DNA from 2 places in the Arthrobacter sp. Soil_C_49 genome. Region 2 is predicted to be linked to the other one. Evidence: riboswitches for the same ligand, from Rfam matches in the RefSeq annotation. Region 2 holds a riboswitch; the other holds the start of a gene.

Region 1 (14,418 bases), on a different contig from region 2:
TGGGCCGCGAGGGCACCCAGTTCCTTCCGGTGCCTGGACAGCTCGGCGTTCGCCTGCGAAACCTGTGCGGTGAGGGCCTCCACTTTTGCGCCGGCCGCCTGAAGGGCAGAGTCCGTAACGGCATACTCGGCCGCCGACCGGACGGCCGCTGCTCCCAGGGACTCCGACTGGGCCTGCAGGCCACCCAGCAAGTCGTTGATCCTGGTGATCTCCGTTGCCTTACCGGCTTCGGTCAACTTCGCCTGCTGGACATCCTCCCAGGAGGGATAGTCACCGGCCGGGTCCTGCTCCGCCCCGGCGGCCGGGCCATTCCACAGCGTTCCGGCCAAGGCAACCGCCAACAGCCCTGCGAGCGCGACAGGCCTGGGTTTTGTAACGAACAGGGGCATAGTCCCGAAGCATACCGGCGGCAACCCGGGCCGGACGGCCGAAGTTTCCACATCGTTACATTGCCGGAAGTCCTTAGACCATCCCGCCCGCCAGCGTGGGCGCCCGGCGGCCGCAGGGAAGCGCCCCCTAAACTGTTGGCATGTACGGGGACAGTGCACTCGGCGGCGGTATGGGCGGGCAGCATTTTCGGACCCGGCTGCAGTGGATGGCCGCCCCGACGGCACTTGCCGCGGCAGCAGCCGGCGTCAGCGCGTGCACGGGACCGGAGCAACCGCCGGCGACTAAGCCGCAGCCGATTTCCGTGGAAATCAACCAGTCGCGGGACCAATACGGCAAGCAGGCCGTGCTGCTGCAGCTCACCAATACCACCGGCGGACCCCTGGCCGTCGAAGAAGTCCGGGTGTCCACGCCGCTGTTCCGAGGCGAACTTCGGTGGCAGCGTGACGGCGCAGGACTTGAGTTGCCTCCCGGACAGCCCAAGAGCCTCCCGGTCCAGCTTCCCGCAGCCGAATGCACTGACGGGCCAGCCCCCGCGACGGAGACACTGGCTTCGGTGCTGTTCACCGGCCCGGCGCACTCAGAACCGCAGGAGCTGACGCGCGGAGCCGACGATCCGTTCGGCGTCCTCAGCCGGAACAACGCCGAGCTCTGCCTTGCCGCCGGCGCTGCTGCCGTTGCGGACATCGCCTTGGACTCCTCCCTTGACGTGGCCGCGGACTCCCGCACCGCCGTCGTCCGGCTGGTTGCCATTCCAAAAGCCCGGGTGAACGGCGTGGCGAAGTCCCTGCTGCTGGACCACATCCAGGGGACAACTCTCCTGACTGAGGTGCCCGGGCATCCCTGGCCTGCGGGCATCAGTATCGAGCAGGGCGGACCGCCCGCTGAATGGCGCTTGTGGATCAGGCCTGCGCGCTGCGATCCGCACGCCGTGGCAGAGGACAAGGTGGGCACCCTGCTTCCCCTCCACGTTCAAGCGGACGGACGCGAGGGGCAGCTGAAAGTTGCCGCAGACGCGGTGTTACGTGCGCAACTTTATGACTTTGTTACGCGCGCGTGCGCCGAGGAGTAACCAGGCGCATCAGCCGAGGTCAGCAAAAGATCGCCGCCGAAATCCAGTCAATGGCTAAATACGAGAGAAGCCGCTCGTATGTTATCCAAATGTGACAATTGACTGGAGGGCGGGTTATGGTCTTCAGGTGTCCCTCCCAAACGGGACATTCCCATCAGTATGCCGAGCCCTGCCACTGATCCGGGATTCAATCGCTTTCCAGCTGGCAGGGACGGGGGAACCACCTTTCCGCGGCCTCATCAGAGGCCTTGGGGTTAAGTCGCTAGCGCCTCCGTTCCGTTTCGGAGCCGCTTCCGGCCGGGTATCTCCAACCCGAACCCGACAGCTCACCCCGCAGGCATGGGAGAGGCGATCAAACGTGTCAAAAAATTCCATTACCGCCCGTCACCGCGCGACTCCGGCCCGCTCAATCGCGCTCCAGGGCTTGGCTGTATCAGCCAAGTCGCTTGGCCGCCCGGCGCTCGCCGTAGCAGCAGCCTCCGGCATTGCGTTCGGTGTGGGCGCCCCGGCCCACGCAGGCGTAACCGGACCGGACACCACCGGGACCACTAACACCCAGGCTTCCGCAGCGCCTGCCGCTGCCGTGGCTGCTCCGGCAGCAGCTGCAGCCAACGCGCACACCGTTGTTTCGGGCGACACCCTGGGCGGCATCTCAGCCGCCTACGGCGTCAGCCTCAATGACGTCCTGTCCGCCAATGGCCTGGCGATCACCGCGATCATCTACCCCGGCGACCAGATCCAGATTCCGGGTGCCGGTCAAGTTGCAGCCGCTCCGGCCGCTGCTCCTGCTCCTGCTCCCGTCCAGGCAGCTGTTGCCGCGGCTCCGGCCAACACCGGGGTGAACGTCTCCTACGCGTCAGCTCCGGCTGCCACCGGTTCGGGCGCCGGCGCCGCCATCCTGGCGTCGGCTTACGGCCAGGTGGGCGTCCAGCAGGACTGCACCGCCATGGTGGAGAAAGCCCTGCGGTCCGTGGGTAAGAGCGTTGGCGACCTGGCTCCCGGCCAGTTCTTCCAGTACGGCTCCGTGGTGGGAACCCCCGCTGCCGGTGACCTGGTGATCACTGCCGGCCACGTCGGTGTGTACGCCGGCAACGGCCAGGTTGTCAGCGGCGGCGTGGACGGTTTCAAGACCGAGGTCCACTCCATCAGCTGGCTCAGCGGCGCTTCCTTCGTCCGCGTAGCGTAGTCACGCAACCCAAACAGGGGCGGCAGGCGGGATTCCCGCCTGCCGCCCCTGTTTCGTTGTTGGTGGATCCCTTACGTGCCGCAGAAGGTCTGGTAGCTGCCGAAGTCTTCCGGGGCTCCCTCGGCGTAGCGCTCCAGGCCCGGGCGCTCCTCGTACGGCGCACGGACAACGTCCACGAGCCGGTTGAACGGGCCAAGGTCGCCGTCAGTTGCTGCGGCGAGCGCTTCCTCCACCAGGTGGTTGCGCGGTATATACGCGGGGTTGACCCGGTCCATCAGGCCCGCGTCGGGCTGCAGGGCCTGCCACCGCGCGGCCCAGGCGTCGAATGCGGCCAGATCCAGGACCATGCCCCGGACGGGCCGATGGTTTCCACGCGCTGCCTGCCCGAGGCTCCGGAAAAACCGCGTGTAGTCCACGGGCCCGTCCTTGAGGATGGCAATTACGCCGTCCACCAGCTCAGAGGCTTCTTCTGCCTCGGGGCTCCCCGCCGGGCGTTCCTTCAAACCGAGTTTCTTTTTCATCCCGGTGAACCAGGCGTCACTGTACTGGCGGCGGAACGCTCCCAATGCTTCCACCGCCGGCGCCACGGCCTGTTCCTGGTCTTCGTTGATGAGCGGCAGCATTGCCTCGGCAAGGCGGGCGAGGTTCCATTCCGCCACCACCGGCTGGTTCGCGTAGGCGTAGCGTCCGCCGACGTCGATGGAGCTGTAGACCGCCGCCGGGTTGAAGGCGTCCATAAAGGCGCAGGGGCCGTAGTCGATGGTTTCCCCGGAGATGGTCATGTTGTCTGTGTTCATCACGCCGTGGACGAAGCCCACCAGCATCCATCGGGCCACCAGTGACGCCTGGGCGGCTACCACCGCCTCGAAGAGGGCAAGGTAGGGGTTGTCCGCCTGGGCGGCAGACGGGTGGTGCCGGCTGATGGCGTGATCGGCGAGGCGCCGCAGGAGGTCCATATTCTCGGTGGCCCGCGCGTACTGGAAGCTCCCAACCCGCAGGTGGCTGCTTGCCACCCGCGCCAGGACCGCGCCGGGAAGCATGGTCTCACGGCGGACCGGACGGCCGGTGGCCGTCACGGCCAGGGAACGGGTGGTGGGGATGCCCAGTGCGTACATCGCCTCACTCACCACGTACTCCCGCAGCATGGGCCCGACGACGGCGCGGCCGTCGCCGGCGCGGGCGAAGGGCGTGCGGCCGGAACCTTTCAGGTGGAGATCCCGCAGCCTCCCGTGCACATCCGCCACTTCTCCGAGGAGAAGGGCACGGCCGTCGCCGAGCAGGGGTGAGTACCCGCCGAACTGGTGGCCGGCATAGGCCTGGGCTACGGGCGTCGCGCCCGCCGGTATGTGGTTGCCCAGAAGGAGCCGGACGCCCTCCGGCGACTGGAGGTATTCCGGATGCAGCCCCAGTTCGCGCGCCAGTTCCTCATTGAGGACAAGGAGGTTGGGGTCGGGTGCTTCCTCTGCCTGCCAGGGAACAGCCAGCTCCGACAGTTCCCGGGCAAACCGCCCGTCAAAGGTAATTGTTGATTCAGCAGCAGCTGTCATTCTTCAAGCCTTCCCTCCTGGTTTGTTTTCCGGTTGATCAGCCACGTGACGAACCAAAGGACAACGCCGATGGCCATCAGGCCGCCGGCAATCTGGTACTGGATGACGTTCCTGCCCACCCACGGGCCGGCCAGGAAGGCGCACAGCAATGCGGCCACGAGCGGCATCTGCCCCGGCGAAGTGAAGAATACCTTGCGGTTGGGGTCCCGCTTGCGCCGCAGCACCACGCAGGCCACGTTGACCACCGTAAACACGCACAGCAGCAGGAACGCCGTGGTGCCTGAGAGGTTGGCCACGATGTTGCTTTCGGGGTCACTGGTGACGTAGAGGATGAGTCCGAGCGCCAGGACCGTGGAGAAGAGAATGCCGGCCCAGGGCGTGCGCCGGCCGCGCAGGACCTTGCCCAGGGGCCGCGGCAGGACGTGCTGCCGGGCCATCCCGTAAATCAGGCGGCTGGCCATAAGCATGTTGATCAGCGCAGTGTTGGCTACGGCAAAGACCGCGAGGAAAGGAAAGATCCTGTCGATCGGGAAATCCGGCGAGCCTTTGTGCACCACTTCCAGCAGGGCGGCGCCTTCGGCCTCCCTGATGCCTTCCAGCTCCGTGGGCGTGAGCACGCTGACCACAGAGACGGCAACAAGCATGTACAACAGGACGGCGATGCCCAGGCCGGTCAGCATGGTCCGCGGGAAGATCTTTTCCGGGTGCTGGGTTTCTTCCACCATGTTCACGGAGTCCTCGAAACCCACCATGGCGAAGAAGGCAATGGAGGTGGCTGCGGTGACCGCAAGGAACAGGCCCTTGTCCTGGTAGTCGTTGAAGACAAAAATCTCGCCGGCGTTTCCCGTTCCCTGGAACATCACAAAAAAGCCGACGCCGATCACTATGCACAGGGCCAGCATCTCCACCATGGTGAGGACGACATTGAACTTCACGCTCTCCCCCACGCCGCGCAGGTTGATGAGGGCCAGGAGCAGCATAAAGGCCATGGCGACGGCGGTGATGACGCCCTGCCCGGGCATTCCCATCCACCCGTTGATGTCCAGGCCGCCAAACAGGTTCTGGGCCAGGACGTTGGCGGAGGTGGAGGCGCTGGTGATGCCTGAACAGACCACGGCGAATGCCACCAGGAAGGTGACGAAGTGGATACCGAAGGCCTTGTGGGTATACAGGGCGGCGCCGGCGGCCTGGGGATACTGCGTGACGAGTTCGAGGTAGGAGAAAGCCGTCAGCGTTGCCACCACAAAGGCCAGCAGGAACGGCAGCCACACAATGCCGCCCACTGTTCCGGCCATGGTCCCTGTCACGGCGTAAACCCCTGCGCCCAGGATGTCACCGACAATGAAGAGCAGGAGGAGCTTGGGTCCCAGGACCCGCTTGAGTTCTGGTTCCTGGCCTTCAGGGGTGACGTCATAGACTTCTTCGGAAGTTGTGCTCATTGTCTACCTCCACAACGCATTGGGCCTCTGGGCCATGGCGTGCCTACCGGATAATTCACTCTCTACCCCGTGGTTGGGTTTGGCAATGAGCCCACTCGGCTCTTCCCGTCTTCCGGCGCCGGGTCCTGCCAGCGGCGCCGTTCCGGAAGAGCCACCCGTTGGAGGTCGTGAGCGGCCACAACACTTACTTGCGCGGCACGGACGCCGGCCTGGGCAGCCAGGGGGGTGACGTCGTCGTACCGTGACGAAAAGTGGGTCAGTACCAGGGTGTTGGCGCCGGCACGGCCGGCCAGTTCCCCGGCCTGCCCCGCGGTGAGGTGGCGGTACTGGCCGGCGAGCGCGGCGTCGTCGTCGCTGAAGGTTGACTCCGCGACGAGGAGGTCGACGCCGTCCGCCAGGTCCTCTGCCCCCTCGCAGGGTGCAGTGTCCATCACGAAGGCGAAACGCTGGCCGCGCCGGGGAATGCTCACGTCTTCCAGCCGGACGCCGGCGAGGGTGCCGTCGCGCTGCAGCCGGCCAACATCTGCACCGTGGACGCCGGCTGCCGCCAGGCGGTCGGGCAGCAGGGTGCGGCCGTCCGGTTCCGTCAGCCGGTAGCCGTAGGTTTCGATGCGGTGCTTGAGGGGCCGGATGTCCAGTCCGTCGGCCACCGTTCCGCCTCCGCCGTGCGGGTGAAGCCGCAGGTCGATGCCCGGAGAGCTGATGGACACGAGGGCGTGGACCACATCTCCGCCTGATGCCGGGTAGTGGAGATGCACCGGGTGTTGCACGCCGTCCAGTGCCATGCGGGACAGCACGCCGGGCAGACCGTAGCAGTGGTCACCGTGGACGTGGGTGAGGCAGATACGGGTGATCGACGTGGCTGAAACGCCGGCGTGGATCATCTGGCGTTGCGTTCCCTCGCCGGGATCGAAGAGCAGCCCTTCACCGTCCCAACGCAGGAGATAGCCGTTATGGTTGCGGGTCCGGGTGGGAACCTGGGATGCGGTGCCCAGGACAACGAGTTCACGCATGGCGTCTGCAGAACCAAAAAGCAGGTTCCGGGAGAGCCCGGGACCTGCTTCCTGGTTCGTGCTGGTTGCTAGTGCCGCTTAAGCATGCCCATGATGCGGTGGGCCATGCTGCCGGACCTGGCACCCATGGCACCGGCAGTGTTCGGCGTCCGGCCCGTGGTGTTCATCCCGCGGCCCCGGACCGTCCCGCCCGTGCCGGTCCTGCCTGCGAATCGTCCAGCGGCGTTCCTGATCATGCTTCCCAAGTTCATATGAAACTCCTTCAGTCTTGATCCTGCCAACCGATATTCATCAGTGTGCTTATTAGTTTAGCCCGGTTTCATGTATGGGCCAGAGACCGGTGCCCCCAATCATGAGATATGGGGCCTTGGGCGCTCCCGCCAGGTGCTCCCGGTCCTAGCGCTCCAGGTCGTCCGGCTCAAACTCGCTGAGCGGGGATCCGCCGAAGTTTTCCTGGTCATCGCTGGCGTCCGCTTCCCGGCCGGTGGGATCCTCGCCGAAGTCGACGTCCGCCACCGCCTCGCCCAAGGTGGGAGTAACTGCCGGGACCTGCTCATTCCCGGCGCCGTCGCGGGTGGCCGCCATGTCGTCACGCAGCGTTTGGTCGCTCAGGAAATCCTCCTCCTCGCGGGAGACTTCGTCCTGCAGCAGCGGATCCTCCTGCCAGCGGTCGGGATTGTTCTCGGCCGCGCCGGGGTAGCTGTCCGGCTCGCCGCTGGTGACTGGGTCAAGCTCCAGGGAGGAGGCCGCGCCGGGAGTTTCGTCCAGGAGCACGTCGTTTTCCTCGACAACCTCAAGCTCGTCGTCAGGCAAGTTCTGTTCCGTCATGATGATGCCTTTCTCGTGACCGGCTTTGCCAACAATAGTAAGCATACTGACGAATGGGGTGTCGTGTGAACCCGCCGCATGTGCCGGTTTAGTGCAGGAGCCAGGAACTGTCCTGCGGACCTTCGGGCTTCCGCCGCAGTTTGCGGACCAGGACAATGAAGGGCCAGGCGAGCAGCTGGAGCAGGCCCGCGGTCAACAACAGGCCGATGATCAGGACAATCACCGGTGAATAAAGCAGAAAGACTCCAACGGCGGTTGCGATGTATCCGCCAATGAGCGCCAGAACCGTTGAAGCGTCCAGTGCCACAGGGCATCCCTCGAAAGATTTGCCGGGGAACTCAACACCCGGCGAAAAGGTGGCCGCCTACTTCCTAACGGTCGTTCAAGCCTACTCCCCCGCCCCTACCGGCGGAAGAAGCTGCCCACGTGATGCCCTTAGTACTTAGCGCCCATGAGCGTGACCTTTGGCCCTACAAACCGCGGCGTCCGGGCGTCAGTCTTGTGGGTGACCCTGCCGCACACACCGTTCACTTCGTCCCAAACTGTCCACTACCCCATTCCAGGTCCGAGCCCATGAAAAAGACCCTTGCACTGATAATGCTCATCCTCGGGATCCTCCTGTCCCTCACTGGCCTTGCTGCCGTAGCTGGAGGCACCGTGGCCCTGGCCGTGGGATCCGCGCAGCGCGATGGCTACCTCACGGCCGGCACAGCCCGGCTTTCCGTGGCCTCTGTCGCCTTGACCTCACCGCGGCTGGATGCCATGGGCGAGGACGTTCCCGGCCGCGTTCCGTTCGACGTCGGCACGCTTCGACTGCGCGTAACCTCCGTCGATCCCGGCAAAGCTGTATTTATCGGCATCGCCCCGCAGTCTGACGTTGACAGTTACCTTTCGGGCGTTCACCGCTCCGAGCTGCTCGATGTTGAGCGCTCGCCCTTCCGCGCCGAGTACCGTGACATTCCCGGCTCCACCGCTCCTGCGCCTCCAAGCGGCGAGACCTTCTGGCAGGCTTCCGCATCGGGCTCCGGGGAGCAGGAGCTGACCTGGAACATTTCCGCAGGGAGTTGGGCCATAGTGGTGATGAACGCTGACGCCAGTCCTGGAATTGACGTCCAGGTGCAGCCGGCGTTCCGGTCTGACCTGTTTCGGCCGGCCGCCGCCGGGTTGCTCATCGGCGGAATTATCACCCTCGTGATCGGAATTCCCTTGCTGATTTTCGGGGCTGCCGGCCTCGGCCGGCATGCCGCGCCGCCTTCTTACGGATCCCCTGGCGGCGGCGGACCAGCGGTCGGCCCAATGCCCCCGGGCGGCCCGGAAATGACGGCAACACCAGGCGGTGCCATTCCGGGGGCAGCCACCGCGGGATGGGCACCTTCCGGAGGAGGCCAGCCCCCGGGGGCCCAGTCGCCGGGCGTTCAGTCTCCGGGCGTTCAGTCTCCGGTTCGGGATGTGTCCGCAGCAGTAGCTGACTGGGGCCCCTACCCTGCCCGGCTTACGGGTGAGATCGATCCCGCCCTCTCGCGGTGGATGTGGCTGGTGAAGTGGTTCCTGGCCATCCCTCACTTCATCATCCTGTTCTTCCTCTGGTTCGCGTTCGCCGTGACGACGATTTTTGCCGGCTTCGCGATCTTGTTCACTGGCCGGTACCCCCGGGCCCTGTTCAACTTCAACGTCGGCGTTCTGCGCTGGAACTGGCGGGTGGCCTTTTACGCTTATGCTGCCGTGGGTACAGACCTGTACCCGCCCTTCACCCTGGCCCGCACCAACTACCCCGCGGACTTCGACGTGGACTATCCGGAACGGCTCTCCCGCGGACTGGTCCTCATCAAGTGGTGGCTCCTGGCAATCCCGCATCTCATCGTTGTTGCCCTGCTGGCCGGAGCCACGTGGACCTGGGGCGCAGAAACGGGAGATATCGGGGCAACGTACGAAAGGGGAAGGGGCCTGTCCCTGCTGGGATTGCTGGTCCTGATCGCCGCCGTAGCCTTGCTCTTTACCGGCCGGTACCTGCGCCCGCTGTTCGATCTGATTCTGGGCATCAACCGCTGGGTTTACCGGGTGCTGGCCTACACGGCGCTGATGCGCGATGAGTACCCGCCGTTCCGGCTGGACCAGGGCCCCCGTGACATCGCGGCCGCGACAGCACCGGCAACCGGGCCGCCCTTCCAGCCGGTCCGTCCGCAGTGAAAGAATGGTTTCAAGTCCGCATGGATTGCCGCGCACCCGATGCGGGGGTTAGCCATAGGTCTGAGAGTCCACGCCAACGCGGGGAACCGGTTGGCACGAGGTCAGGTACTTCCAGATTTCGGAGCCGGCCGTCACGGTTCGGCTGAAGCTGCGGAGGCCGTACGCTGGGTAAGTGGTGGCTGCAGTAATTCTGGGGTGGAACCCAAAGGAAGAAAGTCGCTGGGACTACCGCGCCGTCGTCGAACACGTAGCGGAGGCCGGGCGGTTCCTCGAGCGGTGGAACGTTAGCCACAGCTTGGACATTTTCCCGGAAACGGAGGTCTGGCTCCTGCTTCAGGGCACCACTGAAGCTGGCAGCGGCCTGATTGGCCATGGGGTGGTGATGTCCGTGCACGCGGACGACCGCAAGCTTGAAGACGGCGGCGCCGTTGGCGGGTATGTCAGCATCGCTTTCGATGCACTGCTCCCCCTAGGAGAACAAATACGTCCCGACGTCCTTCGCGCAGCCGTTCCCGGCTTACGTTGGGACGGCCCGACAGAGGACCCCATTGCTGTCCCGCCTCCGGTGGAGGCAGGACTCCGGAAGCTGTGGCAGGAACAGGGGCCGGCGGCCACCAGGCATACCGGACTCGTTCCGGGTACCCACCCGCCGGCGGCAGTTATCAGGATCGAGGTGAACCGCTACGAGCAGGATCCTGATGCACGCCGTGTGTGCTTGGCATTCCACGGAACCTCCTGCGCAGCCTGCGGTTTCTCCTTCGAGGCTTCCTACGGCGAGGCCGGCACAGATGCCATTGAGGTGCACCATGCAGTGCCGCCCGTAATGCTGGGAGACGGGTACACACTGGACCCCGTAGCTGACCTGGTGCCGCTGTGCCCCAACTGCCACGCCATGGCCCACCTCGGTGTTGCCTCGCCCCAGACACTATCGGAACTCCGGAACATCATCGCCGCCGCCGGACACCTGCGGGGCGAAGTGGTCAGTGACCTTGCCCTTGAGGCGCAGGATGATGCCCGGCGGATCCTTGAGGGGCCGCACGCTATAAAAGACCCGGACTGAGGCAGGCGGCATGACGCGGAGTACGGAATACGGCGGTCCGCACTGGCGGCGGGTTGTGGCGGCTCTCGCCAACAGTGACGCACGGACCGCCTATGCGCAAATAGTCCTCGGCACAGAGTTTCCGGCAGTGCTTGCCGGGTTGAAGGATCAGCGGCGAAACCGGGCCGTTGCCGCCCTGCTTGACGCCGGGCTCGTGGAACGGGATGCCGCCGGCGAACTGGTGGCACCGGAAGCCATTTTCCGCGATCTTCTTGCCCGGCAGCCCCGGCGGCAGGCGAAGAGCGGAGTGGACCGCTTCATGCGGCTGGGGAGGATCGAGCGATATCCGGCGAACATGGCCGAGCGGCGGGAACTCCTGGCCTGGATTGCCCGCGAGGCCATCCAGCCCGGCGAAAACCTGACCGAAAAGCAGGTCAACGAACGGCTCCTCAGCTATACCGGCGACGTTGTCCTGCTGCGCCGCTACCTGGTGGACTTTGGCCTGCTGGAACGTACAGCCTCGGGATCCTCCTATTCCAGGCCGGAGTGAACGAGCGGGCGCTGCCCCCGACGCTCGCCACCATCACCGGCCTTGTGTTCCCCCTAAGGCGAGCACGGCTCTTGCCGTATTCCCCGAAGGTGGGGGCGCGCACCTGACGGCGCGCGCCGTCGTCGGCTGCTTGGGAAACATGGGGCCCGACGCGGGTACCCACGACTCAGTACGGTACTGACTGCTTAGTCCGCACCCAGGAAAACGGGCAGCACGCCGGCAGGCCGGCGCAGACTCAGCGTCAGGAAGGTCCGCGGGTGAAGTCTTCCGGGACCCACAAAATTCCATCAAATATCTGTAACTCAACACTCACATCGACCCCGCCGGGGTTATCCTCAAAATGCGTATCCAGTTGCGGGGGCATCCGGGCGGGGGGGCTAGGCGCACCCGCGGTGTGAGAGCCGCGGGCGAGTTTCATCATTTGCGTTCATCCCGGGAAACCGGGCGGATTTCAAAGGAAACGAGCATGGGCCGCCGGCACGCAGCATCTGACGTGAGTTATCCGCGCTGGATCTGGGTGGCCGCGGCGACCGCCGTGGCGCTCCTCATTGTGGGCGGCGGATTCCTGCTGCGGGCGGTGATCTTTCCCGGCGGCTCAGGTGAGGGCGGCAAATCGGCCGGAAATGGCAACACACCCCCGGCAGGCGAACCCTTGGAACAGGACTCTCCTGCCGCCGTCGCCGGAGCCTCACCCTGCATTCCCTTGAACATCCTTACGTCGCTGGAGAACGCCGACATGGTCCGGGCGCTTGCATCCGAGTACGCGGCGAAGCCCCGCAGCGTGGACGGCAAATGTGTGACGCCGGCGGTGACGCAGGAAACATCGGGAGCCGCCGCCCGCAAAGTGGCCGCTGGCTTCCCGGGCACTGCGTCCGCTGACAAACCCTCCATCTGGCTGCCCGACTCCTCCGCCTGGTTACATATCGCAAGGAAAGATGCCGGCGGCAGCCCTGTCCCGGAGGAAGGAACCAGCATCGCCCGCAGTGCGATCGTCCTCGCGATGCCGGAGACCATGACACGTGCCCTCGGCTGGGATACCAGCCCGCCGTCATGGTCTGACGTCTTCAAGATGGCTGGAGAGCAGGACGTCTGGGAGCGCCTCGGACATGGCGACTGGGGGAAATTCAAGTTTGGCAAAGCCAGCCCGCTCGTCTCGACCTCGGGCCTCATGGCCCTTGCTGCGTCCTACGGCGCAGCCGGCGGCAGCGTGGGCGGCCTGGACGGTACGGACCTGGACGCGCCGTCCCTGGTGGACAAGGTGCGCGCGGTGGAACTGGGAACCAGCCACTACATGGCCACCCCGGAGCATTTCCTGTGGCACGCCAGGGAGGCAGACAACGCGGGGAACGTTTCCGAGTTCCTCTCTGCCGTCATCGTGGACGAAAAATCTGTTTGGGACTACAACCGGGGCGTAGTCAGCGAGGACGGAAAAACGAAAAAATCCGGCGCCGCTCCCAAGGAGCCCCTCAGGGCAATCTACCCGCAGGACGGCGTGTACGTAGCGGACAACCCGGCGGCAATCCTTGAGGGAGACTGGGTGGGGAACCAGCAGCGCCTGGCAGCCCGGGACTTCCTTGCCTTCGCGGTGACAGAGCAGGGCCAACACGTTGTCCAGGCCTCTGGGTACCGGAGCATCCAGGGCAACCTGGATGCCGGGGTGGCAGAAACCGGACGGTACGCCCAGACGCTCCAGCCGCTGCCACTGCCCAAGGCGGATGCTTTGGTTGCCATGCAGGACAGCTTCCCCGAGGTGCGTAAACGGGCCAGGGCCTTGTTCCTGCTGGATGTCTCGGACTCCATGGTGCAGGAACCCGGAGTGACCAAGCTGCAGCGGGCCAAGGACGCCGTGCTGAAGGCACTGGACCATTTCACGGGTGATGACGAGATTGGTCTCGCCGCTTTCTCCCATGAAGGTGACGGCCCCCTGCAACCGGGCATCGTCAGCCCCGTGGCCCCCTTCAAGACCAACAAAGCAGATATCGTCGCCAAACTTGGCGAGCTCCAGGCAGTGGAAGCTACGCCTCTGTTCGAAGCCGTGAGCCGCTTTGCGGGAGATCAGGCCAAGGACTACAAGGACACCTTCATCAACACCATCGTGCTTCTGAGTGACGGCAAAAACGACACCCGCCACCCGGGGGACCTGGGCGGGCTATCAGAACAGCTGAGCCATCAGAACCACTCGACGCCGGTGCTTGTCTTTACGCTCGCCTACGGACCCGACGCCGACGTCCCCACTCTGCTGCAAATCGCCAGGGCCAGCGGTGCGCACTACTACGACGCCACCGATCCGACCAGGCTCGAAGAGGTGCTCGGCGAACTGGTGACCAGCTTCTAGGTAAGCACGAGGCTTCCTGCTGCCTTCGGCGCGTCCGCTTCGTTGGGCGTTTCCCTGTCGTCGGGCGTTTCTGCCAGCGACGTTTCTGCCAGGCCCAGCTCTGCCAGCAGCGAGGGATCGTCGAAGGCATCCGCAACACAGCGGATCAGCGCCGGCGGCACCCGGAAATGGGTGTCGATGGTCAGCAGCCCCAGTTCCGCGAGCTCCTCCAACCGTTCCATGGCTACCTGGGTCAGCAGTTCGGCCGCCTTCTTTTCTTCGTCGGGAGCGTAATCGGGTGCCGCCAGGACGCGTTCCACCAGCAGCGGTTCCGCGGTGGCCGCCGCCAGCAGGACGGATACCTGTACGGCTGCGATGGTGCGCTCCCAAGGCTCTTCAGGATCGAGCCGGAGCACGGCCTGCTCCAGGAAGCACGAGGTGAACACGATGAACTCGTCCAACTGCTCGGCCACACTGCCGTCCAGGAAGTGCGCGGGATCCTCGAACGGCACCACTTTCGTGGGCTTGACCCTTATCAGCTCGGCCGCCTGGAGTGTCGCCCAAATGTCGGCAAGCAGGGGCACCTCGTACATGCTTCGTACCGTGAGGACATCGCCGGCCGGATCCTCTTTCTTGGTACCGCCCTTGGCTGATACACCGACGCAGGCGGCCGCTTCTTCAATGTCCCGCAGGCGGAGGGCGCCCGTTCCGGTAACAGGCTTCCCGTCACCGATCCACTCCAGCAAGGCTGTGGCTTTCTGGATCAGTGGCAGGCCGCTGAAAACTGCCAGGGCCTGGTCCTCGGGAATGTCCGGAACCTGGATGGTCTCCTGTCCGTCTTCACCGCCGGCCAGGC
Region 2 (14,418 bases):
CGGCTTCTGCGCCAGATCGCCCATTGCGGTTCCCTTCCTCGGGTTCATCGGTGTGTGCTAAATGCTATGGTCCGGACCACTGGAGTTTTTTGGACGTATGCTGACGTTTGGTGACTGCAGAAATGCAATTCCGCGCAAAATCAAGGAATTTGACCGCAGATCGCGGCAATTAAGTGACGAAGGTCACCTATACCGGTCTAGTTGTGGAGATTACACGCTTCTCGATTTGGCATCGCGGCCAACCCTCGCGTAAAGTAATTCGAGGTTCAGGGAGAGCGGTTCTTCTCCAGGAACACGAGATGCGCCCATAGCTCAGCTGGATAGAGCGTCTGTCTACGGAACAGAAGGTCAGGGGTTCGAATCCCTTTGGGCGCACAGACAAGGTCCGCACCGGTTCGCCGGTGCGGACCTTTTGCGTTGTGCCGCAACCTTGCCGGCAGCCCGCCCGGCGTAGGCTTTCCCCATGATGCCTGAGGCAGTACTGCGCGAATTTGATGTTGTGGTGATCGGCGCCGGCGCCGTGGGGGAAAATGTGGCGGACCGGGTGGTCCAAGGCGGGCTTACGGCCGTGGTGGTGGAAGCGGAACTGGTGGGCGGGGAATGCTCCTACTGGGCATGCATGCCGTCCAAGGCCCTGCTCCGTCCCGGCACAGCCCTCCACGGGGCCCAGACGACGCCGGGCGCCAAGGAAGCAGTCACCCGCACCCTTGATGCCGCAGCCGTCCTGAAGTACCGCGACTATATGACGTCCAACTGGCAGGACGACGGCCAGGTGAAGTGGCTGGACGATACAGGCATCGAACTCATCCGCGGCCATGCCTGGCTGACCGCACCAAGGTCCGTGGAAGTAGCCGGACTGGACGGCAACTCCTACCAGCTCCAGGCGCGCCATGCGGTGGTGCTGGCCACCGGCTCCGCGCCCAACACTCCCCCCATTAAAGGCATTGAGGACGTGCAGGTGTGGGGAACCCGCGAGGCCACCTCCGCCAAGGAAGTTCCGCGCCGCCTGGTGGTGCTCGGCGGCGGCGTTGCCGGAACGGAACTGGCGCAGGCCTTCGCCAGGCTGGGTTCCAGCGTGACCCTTGTGGCGCGCAGCGGGCTGCTGCGAAGCTTCCCGGTGGAGGCTGCCAAACTGGTCGCGGCAGGGCTGCGGGCGGACGGCGTGGAGATCCGGCTCAACACCGCCACGGACAGCATCAGCGAGAACGACGACGGCTCCTTCAGCCTGCAGCTTGCCGACGGTTCCAGGGTGGCAGCGGACAAGGTCCTGGTGGCCACGGGACGCCACCCCGCCCTGGAGGGGCTGGGGCTGGAGAGCGTGGGCTTCGAGCCCGATGAAGCAGGACACCTCAAACTCAGCACGGACAATTCAGGCCTGGTTGACGGAGCCCCTGGAGCGGAGCCCTGGCTTTATGCCGTGGGTGACGCTGCCGGCAAGAACCTGTACACGCACCAGGGCAAGTACGAGGCACGTGCCACCGGGGACGCCATTGCCGCCCGCGCCAAGGGGGAGCTGACGGGCGTTGCCCGGGACTGGAGCCGTTTCGCCCAGACCGCCAACCAGCACGCTGTGCCAGGTGTTGTCTTCACCGATCCGGAGCTTGCCGCCGTGGGGCGCACCCTCGAGACAGCCCAAAAAGACGGCTACAACGCCTCCTCCGTGGAACTCCCGATCCAGGTGGCGGGGTCCTCGCTCCATTCGGAAAACTATGAGGGCTGGGCCCAGCTGGTGATCGATGAAGACCGCCAGGTCCTGCTGGGAGCCACCTTTGCCGGGCCGGATGTGGCGGAGCTTCTGCACGCGGCAACCATCGCAGTAGTGGGCGAGGTGCCCATGGACCGGCTGTGGCATGCCGTTCCCTCCTACCCCACCATCAGCGAAGTCTGGCTGCGCCTTCTCGAAAAGTACGGGCTCTAACTATTTGAACTGACTGGTCAGTTTAGATACACTGGATGGAGCAACCGTCCGTGAAAGGCTTTTCTTGCTCTCTGCCCAGCAGCTCCATGTCCGCGGCCGCCGCGACCCCCTGCTTCCCGATACCTCGCTCGAGGTCAGGCGGGGTGAACTGATCCTCGTGTCCGGAGAACGGCAGGACCACCGCACCGCGCTGGCACTGGTGCTCAGCGGCCGGATGAAAACCACCACCGGGTCCGTCAGTTGGGACGGCAGCCGCGGCATCCGGCAGGTCCGGCTGGCCAGCGCCCTCGTCGATTCTCCAGGCGTCAATGAGCCCGAGCGCCACCTCAGCGTCCGCGACCTCGTTACGGAGGACCTCGCCTTGATTCCGCGCCGCTACCGCGGTGCGCTGCTCAGCAGCCCCTGGCTCAAGGTGAACAGCTTCGAGGACATTGCGGACCAGTGGATCGAGCAGCTGGACCCCCTGCGCAGGCTGGAACTCCTGACGGCCCTGGCGCTGGCGAACCCACACACGGACGTGCTGGTGGTGGACTCCCCCGACCGGCACACTGCCGACGCAGCCAACTGGCTGCCGCGCCTCGAGCAGCTGGCGGCCGACGCCGGGAGGCCGCTTGCCGTCGTTGCAACCGTAGCTTCCCTGCCGCCGTCGTGGTCTGGCTCCTCTGCCACCATCGGCAACGCGGAAACCCCAGCCCAAGCGCTGCGGGAGGAAGCCGAGTCTGCGGAAGCACCTCGTGAAGCCCGCGAAGTGCCGGAGGGGCGCCGGGAAGTACAGGCAATTGAATTCGAGACCGAGGATGCCAAGTGACTGTTTTGCGGCTCGCCCGCTCAGAGCTCAAACGGATGACCGGCGGGCTGCTGCCCAAGTTGACCATCCTCGCACTCACCATGGTCCCCCTGCTGTACGGCGCGGTGTACCTGTACGCCAACTGGGACCCCTACGGCAACCTGGACCAGATCGACGCGGCCCTGGTGGTTGAGGACGCCGGCGCCACCGCCAGCGACGGCACCGAGCTGCAAGCGGGTAAGAAAGTCGCCGACAGCCTGGTGGAGGGCAACGTCTTCCACTGGATCCCGGTGTCCAGCGGGCAGCAGGCCGATGAGGGGGTCAGCAGCGGCAAGTACGCCTTCGCCCTGAAGATCCCGGAGGACTTCTCGGCCCACCTCGTCTCCCCCGGCAGCTTCGACTCCGCCAGCCAGGCGATGCTCAACGTCACCACCAATGACGCCAACAACTACCTGCTGAGCACCATCGTGGACAAGCTGACCACCTCGGTGCACAGTACTGTAGCGGCAGACGTGGGTGAAGAGACGGCCAACCAGCTGCTCACCGGCTTTGGCACCATCCACACCCAGATGGTCAAGGCAGCCGACGGCGCCGGCCAGCTTGCCGACGGCGTTGCCGCCCTCCGGGACGGTACAGCAACCCTGCACGAGGGAACCACCAGCCTGGCCAGCGGATCCGACGAGCTTTACGCCGGGCAGCTGAAGCTTCGTGACGGCGCCAACCAGCTGACCGACGGCGCAGGCCAGCTGAGCAGCGGGCTGTCCGTCCTCAAGGACAAGACGGCAACATTGCCCAGCGATACGCAGACCCTGGCGGCAGGCGCCGCGCAGGTGGCTGCCGGCAACGCCCAGCTGAACACCAAGGTCCAGGACGTCACGGCGCAGCTCGAAGCAGCGGACCAGGGCCTGCGCACCCGGGTAGTGGAGTCAAACAACCGGCTCATCGCAGCCGGTGTTCTTACCCAGGCCCAGGCGGACAGCATCCTGTCCGACTTCGATGCGGTGGCAGCCTCAAGCCCGGTGGCAGCTGCCAAGACAAAGATCCAGACCGACGCTGCCCAGATCCAGCAACTGGCGGACGGTTCCGAGGCCGTCAGCGTGGGGGCCGCCCAGCTTGCCGGAGCCACCCCGGCATTGAAGGAGGCTATCGGGCAGGCCTCCGGCGGCGCCGACCAGCTCCACACCGGCGCGGCGACACTCGCAACCGGCGAGCAGACGGCAGTGGACGGCGCCGCGGCTCTCGCCCAGGGGGCACATAAAGTGGACGACGGCGCGGCGCAGCTCGCACAGGGGGCAGGCACGGCCGCTGACGGTTCACGGACCCTCGCGGATGAAATCGGCAAGGGCGCGGGGCAGGTTCCCAACCCTGATGATGCCCAGAAGAGCAACCTGTCCCGGGTGATCGCCGATCCCGTGGCGGTCAGCAATGTTTCGCAGGCGAAGGCCGGGTCTTACGGCGCGGGACTGGCTCCGTTCTTCCTTACCCTTGCCCTGTGGATCGGCGTTTTTATGCTGGTGCAGGCCATGCGGCCCCTCACCCAGCGGGCCCTGGCGTCCAACGCCGGGTCTTGGAAGATCGCGCTCGGCGGCTGGCTTCCCTTCTTCGCGGTCTCCGTAGTGCAGGCCACCCTCCTGACCCTGGTGGTTAACCTCGCGCTGGGCCTGGATGCGGCCCATCCCGTCCTGATGTGGCTCTTTATGCTGGCGGCGGCCATGGCCTTCAGCGCCATCATCCAGGGAATCGTGGCGCTCCTTGGTTCCCCGGGCAAGCTGGTGGTGCTGATCCTGCTGGTGCTGCAGCTGGTTTCCTCGGGGGGCACGTTCCCCTGGCAGACCACTCCCCAGCCCCTGCATGTGGTGCACGAGATCCTGCCCATGGGCTACGTGGTGACCGGGATGCGGCATCTGATCTATGGCGCCGACCTGTCGATGATCCTCCCCACCGTGCTGGGCCTCCTGGGGTACACGGCACTGGGCCTGACGATGTCCACGCTCGCGGTCCGCAAGGGGAAATTCTGGACCCTGAAGACGCTGCAGCCGGAGATCGCCGTATGACCTCCACCCAGGAACCAGCGGATCCGGTGCCGGCGAAAAAGCTGCGTCCTGCCCGGACCACAGCCACGCGGCAAAAGCTCTTCGACGCCTCGATGGAGCTGATCGGTGAGCGCGGGGCGGCGGGTGTCACCGTTGATGAAATTGCAGCAGCCGCCGGCGTTTCCAAGGGAACGGTCTACTACAACTTCGGCAGTAAATCGGACCTCATTGCGCAGTTGCTGCGTCACGGCGTCGATATCCTCAAGGGACGGCTCCTGGGCCCGCCGGAGAAGGCGGGGACTGCGGCTCCCGCCGTCGATCCCCTGCTGGCCATGGAAGCCATGATCGGGCAGGCCATGGACTTTATGGCCGAATACCCCTCCTTCGCCCGCCTGTGGGTCAGCGAGAACTGGCGGACGCCCAGCGAATGGCAGGGAACGTTTACCCTCCTCCGCGCCGAGCTCCTGGAAGTTATTGGCGGGGCAGTGGAAAAGGTTGCCAGGGTTTACCCGGTGGATCCGTCCGTGTCCCGCGGCAGCCTGGAAACCGCGATCTTCGGCGCCTGCTTTGTGGTGGGCCTGGACCGGCAAACGTACAACCCGGAGCGGACCCGTGACCAAAGCGTTGCAGCAATCATGGCCATCATGCGCGGCTACGTGCTGAGGGATGCCCCGCCTCGGGGATGATGGTGCACATGCGTCATATGGGGATCAGCGGAAAGTTTGCCGTCATCACCGGCATTGTGGCTGCAGGGCTCCTGGTTCTTACGGGCATGACCCTGGCAGAGCCTGTCTTCGTGGCGTTTCTCGCCGTGCTGGGACTGGCTTATGTAGCGTGCATCATGGAAGTCCTCCGGCGGCGGCGCTACGTGATGCTGGCCATCGCTGGCCTGTCCACCAGCCTGGCCATTGCGGGTTCGCTCGCCTTCCTTAGCACGTGGGAGCTGGCGTTCACCGATGAATCCTCGATTTTTGGTACACCATTGCCCACCGACGACCCCGACAACTACTTCTTCCTGGCCGCCCTCTCCATTGTGACGGCGCTGGCTGCGCTGTTCATCGGCGCTGCCTGGCCGGGCCGGGGGCGGCCCATCGGGCGTGCTGCTCCTGCACGCGCCTCCTCGCGGCCTGCTGCCAGTGCGCGGGGCCAGGCTCCTGTACGGCGCCAGGGCGCGGCAGGAACACCGCAGCCACGTACCTCCTCCGCCGGACGCACCCCGGTGCGGCAGCCGACGTCGTCCGCCCGGCAGGTGCCCCAAAGACAGGGTGCGGCGCGGCAGGGTGCGGGCGGCCAGAGCGCGGGGAGCCAGGGTTCAGCCCGGCAGGGTTCCGTGCGGCAGCCTCCACGGCGCCCGGCCCCGAAGAAGTGACCGGCGTCAGTGCGCCCGCGGCACCTTGAATTTGGTGATCCGGGCATCCTGGCCGTCCAGCTCAGCCCACGATTTCTCGGTCTCGAGGACGGTGAGGGCGCTGGTGGGGTACCTGGTGGCGGCGTCCATGTAGGCCTCGTGGTCGGAGTCCCGTGAGGCCAGGTGCATGGCCAGGTCCTGCACGCCGGGCAGGTGCGCAATCAGCATGAGAGTGGTAACCGTGTCCGGGACGTGGTTGACCACGGTGAGCATCCGGAGGGCGGAGGCGGCGTAAAGGCCGTCCTCAAGCTTGGGCGTGGGCGCCTTGTCCCCCAGCTCTGAGCACACCCACGTACACGTCTGGCGGGTGCGCAGGGCGCTGGAGCACAGGATGAAGTCGGGAACGATGTTGTGTTTGAGCAGCCACCGCCCGGCCAGAGGCGCCTCACGGTGCCCCCGTTCCTCGAGCGGACGCTCATGGTCAGCGACCCCGCCGGGCCAATCCGCTTTGGAATGGCGCATGATCACAAGGCGTCGAAGATGGTGCTCACTCATGGCCCAAGCCTATAGCCCGGCAAAGGAGCGCTGTCTCAGCCAAATGCCGTCACGCCAAGCACGCTTTTGGCAACGAAGAAGACCAGGAACCGCCCAAATTCAGGCCTCAGCCAAGACCAAGGTCTCAAAAGCATGCTCGTGGTGACACGCAGCCAGGCTTCAACCAGGCGCGAAAACGGAAGCGCCCGCCCCAGCGGGACAGGCGCTTCAGAGTAAGAGTTAGATCGAGTATTCCGGAGCGGCCCAGACAACAACTTCGGGGTGCTCGTAGAACCGGTAGCCCTGGCCGCGGACGGTGCGCACGGTGTTGGCGAGGCGACCAAGCTTCGAGCGGAGGCGGCGGATGTGGACGTCGATGGTGCGCTCGTTGGGCACTTCTTCGGCGTTGCGCCACAGGCCTTCGAGGAGTTCGTCGCGGCCCACGGTGCGGGTGCCGTTTTCCACGAGGTAGTTCAGGAGTTCGAACTCTTTGAAGGTCAGGTTCAGGGATTCGCCGTCGAGGTGGACTTCACGGCGGGCAAGGTCGATCAGGACGCCGGACGGGCGCGGTTCCTGGTGCTGCTGCGGCCGCGGGGTTTCCGTGCGCTGCCGGGTGTTGACGGTGGGGTCACCGAAGGTGGAACGGACGACGTCGAGCGCTGAGCCGGGTGTGCCGGCGGGAGCCACTGCGACGGCTGCGTAGCTCTCGGCGCCGGAAACCAGGGACTGGGCGTAGGCGCGGATTTCCTGGGCAAGCTTGGCGATGGAAGTACCTGCAGCGGCTGCGGTTTCCTCATCGATGCCCATGTAGAGGACGAAGCCGCGGGCTACGTTGTCGTTGGCCACCGGGCGGACAGTGCTGGGCCCGGCGACAACGGGAGTCGGAGCGGTGACCGGCGCGGAATCGGCCGGGGTCACGGCGCGAAGCTGGCCATAAGAGTTGGGGTTGTAGCCCTGAGGTGCGTAGCCAGAGGCGGGAAAGCTGCTTCCGGGTGCTGTGGGCGCAAGCGACGGGCGCGGTGCGAAGCCGGGGCGGAGCCCGGAGGGCTGGCCGGCCTTGGCGGCGTTACGGACAGAAATGTGGACGTATCCAGATGCAACTGACATGGATGCTTACCTCAATGTGAATGGCCGTCATCGCGGCTCGAATGTTTGGGTTCCCCGCAATGAAAACTGGGGAGGGACGCCCGACGCTGGGCTGGGGGGCGAATGCCTGGAGAACTTCGAGGGGTGGGAAGGTCAGGCGTACATTCGACAACAGCGCATGTCGGCAGCAGCGGATGTGCTGGGCCAATAGTCTGCGGCTGCAGGTGCTGTTGAGTTCTTGTTCACAATGAGAGTGTGCAGCGTAACAATGCTAACTTGCAAGTAACAATGGACCGATTAGTCCGCATTGTGAGACAGAATCCTCCTTTGTGGCGCAGATCACGATTCTGGAGTGCTTCCAGAACGTCATTCATTATCCAGCTCGTGGCCGTTCGATTGCCGATCGAGGGAACTTAATTCGGCTGACCGACCAAGCTGGTCCTTTTTCTTCAATTGCGTGTCGAATACCAAAATCACCCCTGACCGATGGCACTCCTGTCCAGCGACACCCCGTCGTCACAAAGAAAATTTCGTGAAGAGTCCAAGAACCGCTGTCCGGCCAAGCTGCTCCATCCCGGTTTTGGCTTCCAGCTGGCTAGGCTGGGATTCACAGCCAGGGCACAGGAATCCCAAAGGCCGGGCTAAACGAGTGATCGGAGAGTTGTTCCATGGCCACACCGCACTCCATGACAAACAATCTCCCCCAGCTCTCCCACCCGGACGGATCCCCCATCCGCGCCCTTGTGGTGGACGACGAGCCCAGCCTCTCAGAACTTATGAGCATGGGCCTGCGCATGGCCGGCTGGTCCGTCGCCGTCGCCGCTGACGGCCCCGAGGCCGTCAAGCTTGCCAAGGACTTCCGCCCGGACGTCCTGGTCCTGGACGTTATGCTCCCCGGATTCGACGGCGTTGAGCTGCTGGGAAGGATCCGCGCCTTCGCGCCCGAGGTCCCCGCACTGTTCCTGACGGCCAAGGACGCCGTGCAGGACCGGATCGTGGGCCTTGCGGCCGGCGGCGACGATTACGTCACCAAACCGTTCAGCATGGAGGAAGTCCTCCTGAGGCTGCACCGGCTGGTCCAGCGTTCCGGCGTGGCGGCCATGGATACGGCTGAACTGGTGGTGGGCGACCTGGTGCTGAACGTCGACACTCGGGAGGTGACCCGGGCCAGTGAGGAACTCCAGCTCACGGCCACCCAGTTCGAACTGCTCCGCTACCTGATGGAGAACCCCAAGCGGGTGATCAGCAAGGCCCAGATCCTGGACCGGGTGTGGGACTACGACTTCGGCGGCCAGGCGAACATCGTTGAGCTCTACATCTCCTACCTGCGCAAGAAGGTGGATGCCGTGCACCCGCCCATGATCCACACCGTCCGCGGGGCCGGGTACGTCATCAAGCCTGCGGAGTAGGCGCACCGTGTCTTCGCAACCGGCCGCGCCCCACCGCCGGAGCTGGTTCAAGCCCGACACCTGGCACTTGCGCACCCGCCTCATCCTCCTTGCAATGACCCTGCTGATCGCCATCTGCGGCGCGGTGGGCGTGGCCAGCTACGCCTCCATGGACGCATTCCTCACCCGCCAGCTGGACGAACAGCTCAGCCAGGCCGCGGACCGGTCGAACGATCCTGGCCGCCCGCCCATGGGCGCCTTCGCGCCCGAGGTCCCCGCACTGTTCCTGACGGCCAAGGACGCCGTGCAGGACCGGATCGTGGGCCTTGCGGCCGGCGGCGACGATTACGTCACCAAACCGTTCAGCATGGAGGAAGTCCTCCTGAGGCTGCACCGGCTGGTCCAGCGTTCCGGCGTGGCGGCCATGGATACGGCTGAACTGGTGGTGGGCGACCTGGTGCTGAACGTCGACACTCGGGAGGTGACCCGGGCCAGTGAGGAACTCCAGCTCACGGCCACCCAGTTCGAACTGCTCCGCTACCTGATGGAGAACCCCAAGCGGGTGATCAGCAAGGCCCAGATCCTGGACCGGGTGTGGGACTACGACTTCGGCGGCCAGGCGAACATCGTTGAGCTCTACATCTCCTACCTGCGCAAGAAGGTGGATGCCGTGCACCCGCCCATGATCCACACCGTCCGCGGGGCCGGGTACGTCATCAAGCCTGCGGAGTAGGCGCACCGTGTCTTCGCAACCGGCCGCGCCCCACCGCCGGAGCTGGTTCAAGCCCGACACCTGGCACTTGCGCACCCGCCTCATCCTCCTTGCAATGACCCTGCTGATCGCCATCTGCGGCGCGGTGGGCGTGGCCAGCTACGCCTCCATGGACGCATTCCTCACCCGCCAGCTGGACGAACAGCTCAGCCAGGCCGCGGACCGGTCGAACGATCCTGGCCGCCCGCCCATGGGCGGCTTCAACGGAAGGGACCCGCTGGACGCCCGCGGCCAGAGCGTGGGAACCCTGAACGCCCGCATCCTCAACGGGCAGGTCAACAGCGCCGGATTTCTCGCCTCGGACACCACCCGGCAGGCCCTTTCGGCGGAGGACAAGCAGGCCCTGCTCGACCTGGCAACGGACGCGCAGCCAGTGGACCGCGCCCTCTCCAACGGCGACTACCGGCTGATAGCCGTGAAAACGAACTTTGGCGATGTCCTGGTGACCGGACTCCCCCTCGCCGCCAAGGAGAGTACGCTGGCCTCCCTGGTGTGGACCTTCGTGTTCGTCTCCCTGGGCGGCCTGCTGCTCATCGGGCTGGTGGGGACCGTCCTGATCCGCCGCACCATGAAACCGCTCGAGCAATTGTCAGAGGTGGCCACCCGCGTTTCACGGCTGCCCCTGGATGCCGGCGAGGTGGCACTTGCGGTGCGCGTCCCGCCGTCGAACTCCAATCCGGGAACGGAAGTGGGCAGCGTGGGCCACGCGCTGAACCTGATGCTGGACAACGTCGCCAATGCGCTGCGGGCGCGGCAGAAGAGCGAGACCAAGGTGCGGCAGTTTGTGGCCGACGCGTCGCACGAACTGCGCACTCCCCTGACAGCCATTCGCGGCTACACCGAGCTGATGCGGATGACTGAGGACTTTACCCCCGACGGCGAAAAGTCACTGGCGCGGGTTCAGAGCCAGTCGGAGCGGATGACGGCCCTGGTGGAAGACCTGCTGCTGCTGGCCCGCCTCGATGAGGGCCAGCCGCTCAAGCTCAGTGAAGTGGACCTGACACAGCTGGTGATTGAGGGTGTCAGCGACGAAAAGGTGATCGCGCCCGGACACAACTGGCGGCTGGAGCTTCCGGACGAGCCAGTAGTGGTCAACGGTGACGCTTCACAGCTGCGGCAGGTGCTGATGAACCTGCTGTCCAACGCACGCAAGCACACTCCCGCCGGAACCACGGTGGTGACAGGCGTGAGCAGGTCGCCTGAAGGCGCGGCGGTAGTAACCGTAACGGACGACGGCGGCGGCATTCCTGCCGAGTTCGTGGACCATGTCTTTTCACGCTTCGCCCGCGCAGACGCGGCACGAAAGAGCACGGACGACCAAGCAGGCGCCTCCGCTGCCGAAGGCACCAGTGGACTGGGATTGTCCATCGTGGAGTCCATTGTCGAGGCACATGGCGGAAAGGTAACGGTGACGTCACAGCCAGATCGGACACAATTCGTCCTGCGACTTCCACTTCCCGAGCTGCCATAGCAACGTGACGCGCCGCCACCGTGATCTCTGTTACCAAAATGTGACTTAAGCGCCGCACTCCTGTACCGTCGATTGGGTGAGGTTCCCGACGGGAACCCATATCCGGATGACGCCAAGCTCTGCCGCTTCCCGGATTCCGCTTGAGCACAACGGCAGAGGCGGGGGACCCACAGTCCCGGGCAATTACTGCCCTTGGGGTTAAGCACGCACGTGTATTTTCCGTGCGGCCGGATGCCCTCATCCGAACCCGACAGCTAACTCCGCAGGTGTGAGAGGCGATCCATCATGTCCAAGTTCCTTGCTAAACCGCGCCCGAATTCCGAGTCTGCGTCCCACGCTGGCCGCAATGCCGGCAAAGTCCCCTTCATTGGCAAGCGCGCCTTTGTCTTTGCGGCATCCGCTGCACTCCTCGTAGGAGTCGGAGCGGCCGGACAGGCTACCGAGTCCAGCCTCCGCGTCTCCGCCACCGAAACCCAGGCGGCCGCAGCGCAGTCCAACCTCAGCATCGAGAAGAGCGAAATCCAGGCCAACCCTGCGCCTGCCCCGGCTGCAGAAGAGATTGCGGTGGCCCCGCAGGCAGCAGAGCCCGCACCGGCGCCTGCTGCCGAGCCTGCACCCGCTCCGGCCCCGGCTCCCGAGCCTGCCCCGGCGCCTGCCGCCGCTCCTGAGCCTGCACCCGTCGTCGCCGTCAACGACCCCGCCGGCGCCCAGGCTTACGCTGCAGGGCAGCTCGCCAGTTACGGCTGGGCTCCAGACCAGATGCAGTGCCTGGTGACCCTGTGGGACAAGGAGTCCGACTGGACCACCACGGCCACCAACGCCAGCAGCGGCGCGTACGGCATCGTCCAGTCGCTGCCCGCTGAAAAGATGGCGAGCGCCGGCGCGGACTACCTCACCAACTACCGTACGCAGATCACCTGGGGCCTGAACTACATCCAGGAGCGCTACCAGTCCCCCTGCGGCGCGCTGAACTTCCACCTGTCCAACAACTGGTACTGAGCCATACGGAACCCGTGGCGCGGCGGCGGCACCTGTTGGAGAAGCAGGCGGCCCGGCATACTGTGATCCATGAAGTTAGGGCAGCGGAAACAAGACCGGCATTGAAGTTCCCGGAGAAGTCCTTGCAGCCTTGGAGGCGGGCAAGCGGCCGCCTGTAGTGGTGACCATCAACGGCAAGAGCTACCGGAGCAGCGTCGCGGTGATGGGCGGACAAAACCTGATCTCCCTCAGCTCAGCATACCGGGACTTCATCGGAGTATCCGCCGGCGACACCGTTGAAGTGGACCTGGAGCTGGACACGCAACCCCGCATTGTGGAAGTCCCCGAGGACCTCGCTGCAGCAATGGCGGCGGAACCGGCTGCCGTGGAGTTTTACGCGACGCTAAGCTACAGCGCGCAGCGGCGGTACGTGGAGCCGCTGGGCGGGGCCAAGACGCCAGAGACGCGGTCCCGGCGTATTGCCAAGGTAGTGGCGGATCTCAAAGCCGGAAAGAAATAACCGTCCGGTCTTCGGCGTCCCTGCCGGTTTCGACGGCGACCGCGCTGTAGTCCGTTATGTGCAGTACGCCGGCGGGCAGCGGGCCGGTGTTAGGTCCCACTGCCACTGTGCGGATTCCGGCGGCCACCCCAGCGGCGATCCCCGCCGGAGCGTCTTCGAACACCAGGGCGTCCGCAGGATCCACGCCGAGATAGGCTGCGGCCTTCAGGTATCCCTCAGGATCCGGCTTGCCGCGGGTCACCAGCTCAGCCGCGACTGCGATGGCTGGCATAGGCAGTCCGGCTGCTTCCATCCGGATGTCAGCCAGGACGCGGTCAGCGGACGTGACCAGGGCAACGGCATCCGGAGGCAGGGCTGCCAGCAGCCGGCCGGCGCCGTGCAGGGCCACAATGCCATCAGTGCGGAGGCGTTCCATCGCCCCGAGTTCCGCCGTCAGTGCCGCGACGTCGGCGCCCGCTGGAGCAAACCGGGTGACAGTATCGCGCGCCTGGACGCCGTGCGAGGTCTGGAGTATTTCTTCGAGGTCCAAGCCATAGCGCGCAGCGAACTCACCCCAGACCTGCTCCACCACAGCAGTGGAATCGACCAGGGTGCCGTCCATGTCAAAGAGGACGGCGCGGCAAGTCAGCGTGCGGGTTCCGGCCGGGGTGGAGACAGTCATGATCCCCATTCTCCCCGTTGGGTGTCAGCTTTCGCGCCCCGGGATGTACTGGACGGCCCACCTGTTGCCATCGGGATCAGCAAAGTACACGAAGTGGCCCCAGGCCTGCACGTCCACATCGCTGACGTCCACCCCGTTGTCTTTCAGGTGCTTGTGGGCGGCGTGGATGTCGTTGACCACCAACTGAAGGTTCGATCCGGTGCCGGGAGGCGCGTCACTGAGCCCTTCCCCGATGCAGATCGAGCAGGCTGAGCCGCGGGGCGTCAGCTGCACAAAGCGGATGGAGTCCGAGGGGCGCTCATCGAAGTCCGCGTTGAACCCCACCTTGTTGACGTAGAAATCCTTGGCGCGGTCCACGTCCGATACAGGGACAAACACAAGTTCCAGTTTCCAGTCCATCCGCACAGGCTAGCGGCGGGACGAGGAATGGAAAAGGCTTGTGGGCTACCCGGCGATGCCGTAGAGGCGGTCGCCCGCGTCCCCGAGACCGGGAACGATGTACGACTTCTCGTTGAGCTTTTCGTCGATGGAAGCCAGGACGATGGTGACGTTCGCGCCGGAGAGTTCTTCCTCCAGCTTGGCCAGGCCCTCCGGTGCGGCCAGGAGGCAGATGCAGGTCACGTCCGAGGCGCCGCGCTTGAAGAGGAACTTGATGGCTTCGCGCAGGGTACCGCCGGTGGCCAGCATGGGGTCCAGGACGAAGATCTGCCGGTCGGTGAGGTCCTCGGGGAGGCGCTCGGCGTAGGTGATGATGTCCAGGGTTTCCTCGTCGCGGGCCATGCCGAGGAAACCGACTTCCGCGGTGGGGACGAGTTTTGTCATGCCCTCGAGCATCCCCAGCCCGGCGCGCAGGATGGGGACCACCAGCGGGGTGGGCTTGGTGAACGCGGTACCCACGGTGGTGCTGACCGGAGTTTCGATG

Evidence for each region. A riboswitch is a leader RNA that binds a small molecule or an ion and turns the genes downstream of it on or off. The one in region 2 is predicted to bind cyclic di-AMP.
Region 1: linked by a shared signal. The riboswitch ahead of AC3A4Z_RS03270 (LysM peptidoglycan-binding domain-containing protein) and the one ahead of AC3A4Z_RS16680 (aggregation-promoting factor C-terminal-like domain-containing protein) in region 2 are both predicted to bind cyclic di-AMP.

Annotation. Positions count from the first base shown of each region.
Region 1 is NZ_JBDGJZ010000001.1:701,748-716,165, forward strand. Features, by position in the region: gene AC3A4Z_RS03260 (coiled-coil domain-containing protein) at 1-389, opposite strand, end outside; gene AC3A4Z_RS03265 (hypothetical protein) at 530-1,459, shown strand; cyclic di-AMP (ydaO/yuaA leader) riboswitch at 1,642-1,814, shown strand; gene AC3A4Z_RS03270 (LysM peptidoglycan-binding domain-containing protein) at 1,818-2,645, shown strand; gene AC3A4Z_RS03275 (protein adenylyltransferase SelO) at 2,717-4,192, opposite strand; gene AC3A4Z_RS03280 (APC family permease) at 4,189-5,631, opposite strand; gene AC3A4Z_RS03285 (ribonuclease Z) at 5,694-6,644, opposite strand; gene AC3A4Z_RS03290 (hypothetical protein) at 6,713-6,895, opposite strand; gene AC3A4Z_RS03295 (hypothetical protein) at 7,041-7,472, opposite strand; gene AC3A4Z_RS03300 (hypothetical protein) at 7,561-7,779, opposite strand; gene AC3A4Z_RS03305 (DUF4389 domain-containing protein) at 8,046-9,659, shown strand; gene AC3A4Z_RS03310 (HNH endonuclease) at 9,832-10,719, shown strand; gene AC3A4Z_RS03315 (DUF2087 domain-containing protein) at 10,730-11,248, shown strand; gene AC3A4Z_RS03320 (vWA domain-containing protein) at 11,715-13,583, shown strand; gene AC3A4Z_RS03325 (hypothetical protein) at 13,580-14,418, opposite strand, start outside.
Region 2 is NZ_JBDGJZ010000011.1:59,703-74,120, reverse strand. Features, by position in the region: gene AC3A4Z_RS16740 (phosphoenolpyruvate carboxykinase (GTP)) at 1-24, opposite strand, end outside; tRNA gene AC3A4Z_RS16735 (tRNA-Arg) at 302-375, shown strand; gene AC3A4Z_RS16730 (dihydrolipoyl dehydrogenase family protein) at 464-1,918, shown strand; gene AC3A4Z_RS16725 (ABC transporter ATP-binding protein) at 1,983-2,726, shown strand; gene AC3A4Z_RS16720 (YhgE/Pip family protein) at 2,723-4,759, shown strand; gene AC3A4Z_RS16715 (TetR/AcrR family transcriptional regulator) at 4,756-5,424, shown strand; gene AC3A4Z_RS16710 (hypothetical protein) at 5,433-6,107, shown strand; gene AC3A4Z_RS16705 (SixA phosphatase family protein) at 6,114-6,641, opposite strand; gene AC3A4Z_RS16700 (winged helix-turn-helix domain-containing protein) at 6,861-7,727, opposite strand; gene AC3A4Z_RS16695 (response regulator transcription factor) at 8,375-9,115, shown strand; gene AC3A4Z_RS16690 (response regulator transcription factor) at 9,123-9,827, shown strand; gene AC3A4Z_RS16685 (sensor histidine kinase) at 9,835-11,337, shown strand; cyclic di-AMP (ydaO/yuaA leader) riboswitch at 11,465-11,617, shown strand; gene AC3A4Z_RS16680 (aggregation-promoting factor C-terminal-like domain-containing protein) at 11,623-12,336, shown strand; gene AC3A4Z_RS16675 (YdeI/OmpD-associated family protein) at 12,437-12,835, shown strand; gene AC3A4Z_RS16670 (HAD-IA family hydrolase) at 12,816-13,496, opposite strand; gene AC3A4Z_RS16665 (glyoxalase superfamily protein) at 13,521-13,895, opposite strand; gene upp (uracil phosphoribosyltransferase) at 13,941-14,418, opposite strand, start outside.